Regions from separate parts of the Brevundimonas aurantiaca genome, predicted to be linked through region 2. Evidence: riboswitches for the same ligand, from Rfam matches in the RefSeq annotation. Region 2 holds a riboswitch; the other holds the start of a gene.
The links. A riboswitch is a leader RNA that binds a small molecule or an ion and turns the genes downstream of it on or off. The one in region 2 is predicted to bind glycine.

Region 1: it holds a riboswitch for glycine, as region 2 does, so the genes downstream of both, gcvT (glycine cleavage system aminomethyltransferase GcvT) here and JMT67_RS03675 (TonB-dependent receptor domain-containing protein) in region 2, are expected to answer to the same signal.

The regions. Positions count from the first base shown of each region.
Region 1 is NZ_CAJGVD010000001.1:1,134,714-1,138,119, reverse strand. Features, by position in the region: gene gcvH (glycine cleavage system protein GcvH) at 1-126, opposite strand, end outside; gene gcvT (glycine cleavage system aminomethyltransferase GcvT) at 265-1,380, opposite strand; glycine riboswitch at 1,436-1,521, opposite strand; glycine riboswitch at 1,525-1,620, opposite strand; gene JMT67_RS05660 (class 1 fructose-bisphosphatase) at 1,778-2,749, shown strand; gene pncA (bifunctional nicotinamidase/pyrazinamidase) at 2,746-3,381, shown strand.
Region 2 is NZ_CAJGVD010000001.1:737,137-740,542, reverse strand. Features, by position in the region: gene JMT67_RS03685 (response regulator transcription factor) at 1-154, opposite strand, end outside; gene JMT67_RS03680 (ABC transporter substrate-binding protein) at 361-1,299, shown strand; glycine riboswitch at 1,506-1,593, shown strand; gene JMT67_RS03675 (TonB-dependent receptor domain-containing protein) at 1,769-3,406, shown strand, end outside.

The DNA of each region.
Region 1 (3,406 bases), 400 kb from region 2:
CTTGCCGACTTCCGGCACTTCCACGAACACCACGTCGCCCAGGGCGTCGGCGGCGTGCTTCGAGATGCCCACGGTGGCGATGTCGCCGTCCAGGCTGACCCACTCGTGATCCTTGGTGAATTTCATTTCTCTTCTCCATCTCCCACCCCGTCATCCTCGGGCTTGACCCGAGGATCGGAGGCGGATCGTTCTCTGTGTTGATCCCGACGCAATGCGGCGGATAATCCGGCCCTCGGGTCAAGCCCGAGGGTGACGGGGTGAATGTTACGCCTTCGGCTTCCGGTAATAGCGTTGCGCCACGAAGGGCATGGAGACGACTTCGGCGGCGGCGGACCTGCCGCGCACGATGACCTTCAGCTCCGTACCCAGCGCCGCAAAGGCCGGCGGCACGAACCCCATGGCGATGTTCTTGCCCAAGGTGGGGGAGGGGCCGCCCGAGGTGACCTTGCCGATGACATTGCCGTCTGCGTCGGCGATCTCGGCGCCTTCGCGGGCCGGGGCGCCTTCCTTGACGATCAGGCCGATGCGGACGCGAGACGGGCCATCGGCCAGTTCCTTCAAGATGCGGTCGGCGCCGGTGAAGTCCGCGCGCTCCTTGCGCGACTTGGACAGGGCAAAGGTCAGAGCCCCTTCGACCGGCGAGGTCGTCGGGTCGATGTCGTGGCCGTGCAGCGGCAGGCCGGCCTCCAGGCGCAGGCTGTCGCGGGCGCCAAGGCCGATCGGCTTGACGCGGGCGTCTTCCAGGATGGTGTTCCAGACGCGCTCGGCCTGGTCCGCCGGGACCGAAATTTCATAGCCGTCCTCGCCGGTATAGCCCGAACGCGAGACATAGCAGTCGACGCCGAACAGCATCAGCCGGGCGCATTCCATAAAGCCCATTTCCGCCAGGATCGGTTCGTGGGCGGCCATGACCTCGGCGGCTTCCGGCCCCTGGATGGCGATCAGGGCGCGGTCGTCCAGAACCGTCAGCTTGGCGTCGCCTTCCAGGTTCGCCTGCCAGAAGGCGAAATCCTCGTCCTTGTTGCCGGCGTTGACGACGACGAACAGGCCGTCGTGATCCGGGCGGCCGGCCATCAGGTCGTCGATGATCCCGCCGTCGGTGTTCAGCAGCAACGAATACTTCTGCTTGCCCGCCTTCAGGATTTCATAGTCGCCGGGCACGAACCGCTCGAACTGGGCGGTGGCGTCGGCGCCGGTGATCTTGCACTGGCCCATGTGCGACACGTCGAACAGGCCGGCGTGTTCGCGGGTCCAACGGTGCTCGGCCAGGACGCCCTCATACTGGACCGGCATGTCATAGCCGCCGAAGCCCACCATCCGGGCCCCCAGGGCGCGGTGCGCGGCGTTCAGGGGCGTGGTCTTCAGGGTCTGATCGGTCATGGTTCAGGCTTTCACGGTCGCGTGTTGTGGCGGAGCTCCGCCGTCCTCGCGCCCCCGCTGTCCTGAAGCCTGAGAGATTCCGGCGACCAAATCATGTCGCCTTGCTCCGTCGGCGCGCCCGTGAAGAGCGGCTTTCCAGCGTCCGTATGCTTCGCGGTCCGTTTGCCTGAGCGTTTCCGGGGCGGTTGCGCCTTCGGCGTCGACCCGCCGAGGCGCGCCGATCTCTCCCGCGAGAGCAATCGACCTAAGCCACCGACTCCGGCCGCAAGTCAAGCGCAGGCGTGTTTTGACGCCGCCTTGTCGCACTTCCTGACATCCGGCGTCGGCTCGCCCTTGCTCTCCCTGCGTCCGCCCGCCAAGAACGGAGCGTCCCTCTCCGCCGCTCCGGACCGATCCCATGACCGCCGACCGCACCCGCCTCGACGCCCACATCGCCGCCCTTGAGGTTCCGGAAGGGCTGAAGACGGTCCTGACGGTCGCCGCCGCCACCTGCGCCGACATCAGCACTCTGGTCGCCGGCGGCGCCCTGGCCGGGGCCTTGGGCGCCTCGGGCCAGATCAATGTTCAGGACGAGGAGCAGAAGAAGCTCGACGTCATGACCAACGACATGCTGACCGACGCCCTTCTGGCCTGTCCCGCCGTCGCCGGCGTCGCTTCGGAGGAGATGGACGAGGTCCAGCCCGCGCCCCATTCGACCGGCGACTATCTGGTCCTGTTCGACCCGCTGGACGGCTCGTCCAACATCGACATCAACGCCATGGTCGGCACCATCGTCTCGGTGCTGAAGTCCGCGACGCCTTCGCCGACCGAGGCCGACTTCATGCAGCCCGGCCGCAATCAGGTCGCCGCCCTCTATGCCCTGTACGGCCCCCAGACCATGCTGGTCCTGACTACGGGCGCAGGGGTCAAGGGCTTCACCCTGTCGCACGACGGCGACTGGATCCTGACCCACGACGCCATCGCCATTTCGCCGGACACCAAGGAATTCGCCATCAACATGTCGAACCTGCGCCACTGGGCCGAGCCGGTGCAGACCTATGTGGGCGATCTGCTGAAGGGCGACGAGGGCCCCCGGGGCAAGAATTTCAACATGCGCTGGGTCGCCGCCATGGTGGCCGACGTCCACCGCATCCTGATGCGCGGCGGCGTCTTCCTATACCCCTGGGACAAGCGCGAGCCGAACAAGCCCGGCAAGCTGCGCCTGATGTACGAGGGCAATCCCATGGCCTTCCTGGTCGAACAGGCCGGCGGCAAGGCGACGACGGACGGGACGCAGCCCATACTGGACATCCAGCCCGAGCATCTGCACCAGCGCATCCCGGTCGCCCTGGGCTCGGCCAACGAGATCGACGCCTACGCAAGCGCATGATGAAGATCGGTCCGACTGACGCCCTTCTGGTCATCGACCCGCAGAACGACTTCTGCGAGGGCGGGTCTCTGGCGGTCGCGGGCGGGGCGGGGATCATGCCGCTGATCAACCGGCTGGCCGAACGGGTCGACTGGGTGGTCCTGACCCAGGACTGGCACACGCCGGACCAGATTTCGTTCGCCTCCAACCATCCCGGCGCGGCTCCCTTCACCGAGATCGAGGTCGCTTACGGCCGCCAGATGCTGTGGCCCGATCACTGTATCCAGGGCTCGCCCGGCGCGGACTTCCATCCCGACGCGGCGCCTACGGTGCAAAAGGCCCTGGCCGTGATCCGCAAGGGCTACAACCCGGCGGTCGATTCCTATTCCGGCTTCTTCGAGAACGACCATCGCACCCCGACGGGCCTGGCCGGCCTGCTGCGCGACCTGGGCGTGACTCGCGTCTTCCTGTGCGGTCTGGCCTTCGACTACTGCGTCCGCTTCACCGTCGAGGACGCGGTGCGCGAAGGCTTTGAGGCCGTGGTCATCTCCGACGCCAGCCGCGCGATCACGCCACAGACCGAGGCGACGGCGCGGGACAGTTTCCGGGCGATTGGGGTGGCGGAGGTGGGGGCGGCGGCCTTCCTCGGCTAAACCCCTTTTTCTTTCGTCATTCCGG
Region 2 (3,406 bases):
TGTCCAACACGGCGGCGTCGAACCGCTCCGTCGCTTCCAGATGAAGGGCTTGGTCCCCGCTGTCGGTGGAGCGGAGTTCGAAACCGACCGCCAGAAGGCTGGCCTCGAGCGAATGCCGAAGCGCCTTGTCATCCTCGACGACCAGTATTCTCATGGCGATGCGAAGGAGCGGATCATGAGCGGTACAATAGCGGGAAACCCGCCCCGGTGAAGACGGACCGGAGACATCTGCTTCTCGGGCTCGCGGGGGCGGGGGTTTCGGCCTGCGCGGGCGAGCCGGACGGGGTCGCGACGGCGCCCCGCGTCCGATGGCTTGCCAGGCGCGAGGGCGGGCTGCACATCCTCACGAACACCAGCCTGATGGGGCCTGTGCTGGCGGCGTTTCAACGGCGCTGGCCCGAGATCGCGGTGCGGCTCGAGGACATCAACTCCACCCTGATCGCGAACCGAGTCCAGTCCCGCGCCGCCTCCGGACTGGAGGGGCCGGATCTGGTCTGGAGCACGGCGATGGACGTGCAGGTCAAGCTGATCAATGACGGCTACGCCCAAGTTTACCGATCGCCGCATCGGGGAGCCATGCCGGACGGCTCGGTTTGGCGAGACCAGGCGTTCGGAGTGACGGCCGAGCCCGTCGTCTTCGCCTATAATCGCAGGCGGTTGCCGTCGGAGATCGTGCCGCGCAGCCACGCCCAACTGCTCGAACGGCTGTCCACCGACGCGGACCGGTTTTTCCGCCGGGTCACCCTGTATGACGCCGAACGCAGCGGGGTGGCGCTTCTGCAGTTGTCGGCCGACATCCAGATCTATCCCGACGCCTGGGCCCTTATGACTGCCCTGGGGTCTACTCGTCCGCGTGCCGATACGTCCGGCCAAAGGATGATGGGCCAACTGGCCGACGGCCGCATGGCCTTCGCCTACAATATGAACCAGTCCTACGGGGCGTCGTGGGTCGCCCGGGCGCCCGATATCGGCCTGGTTACGCCAGAGGACTATCATCTGTCCGTCTCGCGCGTGGCCTTCATACCCCGCAACGCGGCCCACCCCAACGCCGCCCGGCTTTTTCTGGATTTTCTTTTATCGCGTGAAGGGCAGAGGATCATCGCCGGCCTGGGGGTCCGCCCGGCGCGCGACGACATTCTCGCCGAACGTCGCGCCTTGATCCCAGGCGCTCGGCCGGTTCGGGTTGGACCGGCCCTGCTCGCCAATCTCGACCAGGCGCGTCGCGAGCGGCTTCTACAGCGTTGGCGGGCCGCCATGCAGGCGGCGGAACGGGCGCCGCAAGACCCTACGGCGCCCTAGGCTTTCCTGTGGATAAGTCTGTTTCTTCCGGAGGCGGTGTTTCTGTCACGTCGCTTTCACCGATCCTGCGGTGACCGATAATCGCTGGGCGACAAGCGACTGACGCGCTTTAAAAGCGGCATGTTAGTGCACGACTGTGCGAATTAGAGCATTATAATTGCGAATAGAGGCGATTTGACAGCCATCCGTTGGTCGATCTTACTCACTTCAGCAAGGCGGGAGAGATCGGTTCCCGCCGACGCCGAAGGCGCAACCGCCCCGGAAACGCTCAGGCAAACGGACCGTCTTGCTGAAGGAACGCTGGAGAGAAGGTCGAATCCGGGGGATGCGGCCTCGCCGAAGGAGAAAGGGTCGGCGAACGGCCCGAAACTCTCAGGCCCAATGACAGCGGGGGCGAACAGGCGCCGCAGAGCGCCGGTCGCATTGGGCAACCCTGGGGAGGGGCGTCGTCGCCATGAGGAATCTCGCTTTGTCTCGTCTTAATCGCAACCTGACCTATTATTGCAGCGCCATCGCGCTGATGGCCTGCGCCACCTCTGTCCACGCCCAGGAGGCGGGCGCCCCAGAGGATGCGGCCTCGGTCGATGACATCGTCGTCACCGCCTCCCGGATCGACCGCGCCGGCTTCGAGGCGCCGACGCCGACCATCCACCTTTCCGCCGAGGATCTGTCGGTCGGCGCGCGGCCGAATATCGCCGCCGCCCTCAACGACATGCCTCAATTCCGCGCCACCACATCGGCCCAGACGACCGGCACCAACACCGGTGCGGGCAATGCGCCGGTCGATCTGCGCGGCCTGGGCATCAACCGGACCTTGGTCCTGATCGATGGGCGTCGCGTGTCCAGCGAAAACGATCTGAACGCCGTGCCGTCGGTGCTGGTCAAGAGCGTCGACGTGGTTACGGGCGGCGCATCGGCCGCCTGGGGCTCAGGCGCCGTCGCCGGCGTCGTGAACATCGGCATCGATCGCTATTTCACCGGCGGCAAGCTGGGCGCCGAATACGGCGTGTCCTCCTACGACGACGCTGAGCAGGAACGGTTCGAAGGCGCCTGGGGCACAGACTTCGCCGACGGGCGCGGCCATTTCGTCATCGGCGGCGAATACCTCGACAACGAAGGCGTCATCCCCAAAGCGTCGCGCCCGAATATCGGCCGATGGGCCACCGTCAACGGCGCCCTGCAGCCGGACGTCGGCTTCGCCAACGCCGCTTACGGCGGTCTGATCCTGTCGGGCGTGAACCGCGGTAAGGTGTTTAACCCGGACGGCACGCTTCGGCCTTTCGATTACGGCACAGTCAGCGGAACCAACTCGATCGGCGGCGAAGGTCCGTCCAATGACGATCTCAGCCCCCTGGTCACGCCGCAGCGCCGCTACACCGGCCTGGCCAGCGCCGTCTATGAGATCAATGGCAAGCTGCGGGTCACGGCCGATGTCCGTCACTCGCGGATGTGGAACGACTATGTCTGGTTCGGCGATCACGATCGCGGCGACCTGACCATCAGCATCGACAACGCCTTCTTGTCGTCCACGATCAAGCAGCAGATGGCGGCCGCTGGCCAGACGTCCTTCACCTTCGGACGTTTCAACTCCGATCTGTCCTATTCCACGATCGATTTCGAGCGCGTCACCACCCAGGCCACTCTGGCCGTGGACGGCGAGTTCGGCGACAGCTGGCGCTGGGGCGCCTACTACAGCCACGGTGAGTTTGAGAATAATATCGATACGCCCGGTTTCCTGCTGAAGACCGAATTCGCCAATGCGGTCGATTCCGTAATCGATCCCGTGAGCGGTCGAGCCGTCTGCCGCGTGACCCTGACCAATCCCAACTCGGGCTGCGTGCCGATCAATCTCTTTGGCCTGGGCGCGCCGTCTCAGGAAGCCATCGACTATGTCACCGGCACGCCTCAGCAGCGGGCCACCACCAAGCTGGACGTCGCCGGCGTCAGCCTGCGTGGCGAGCCCTTCAGCCTGCCGGCCGGCGACGTGTCGATCGCCGTCGGCCTGGAAGCCCGCAAGGAGCAGACCGATCAGCGCATTGGCGAGCTGGACGCGGCCAAGGCCTTCAAGACGTTCAGCTTCTCGGCCATGTCCGGCGAGTTCAGCGTG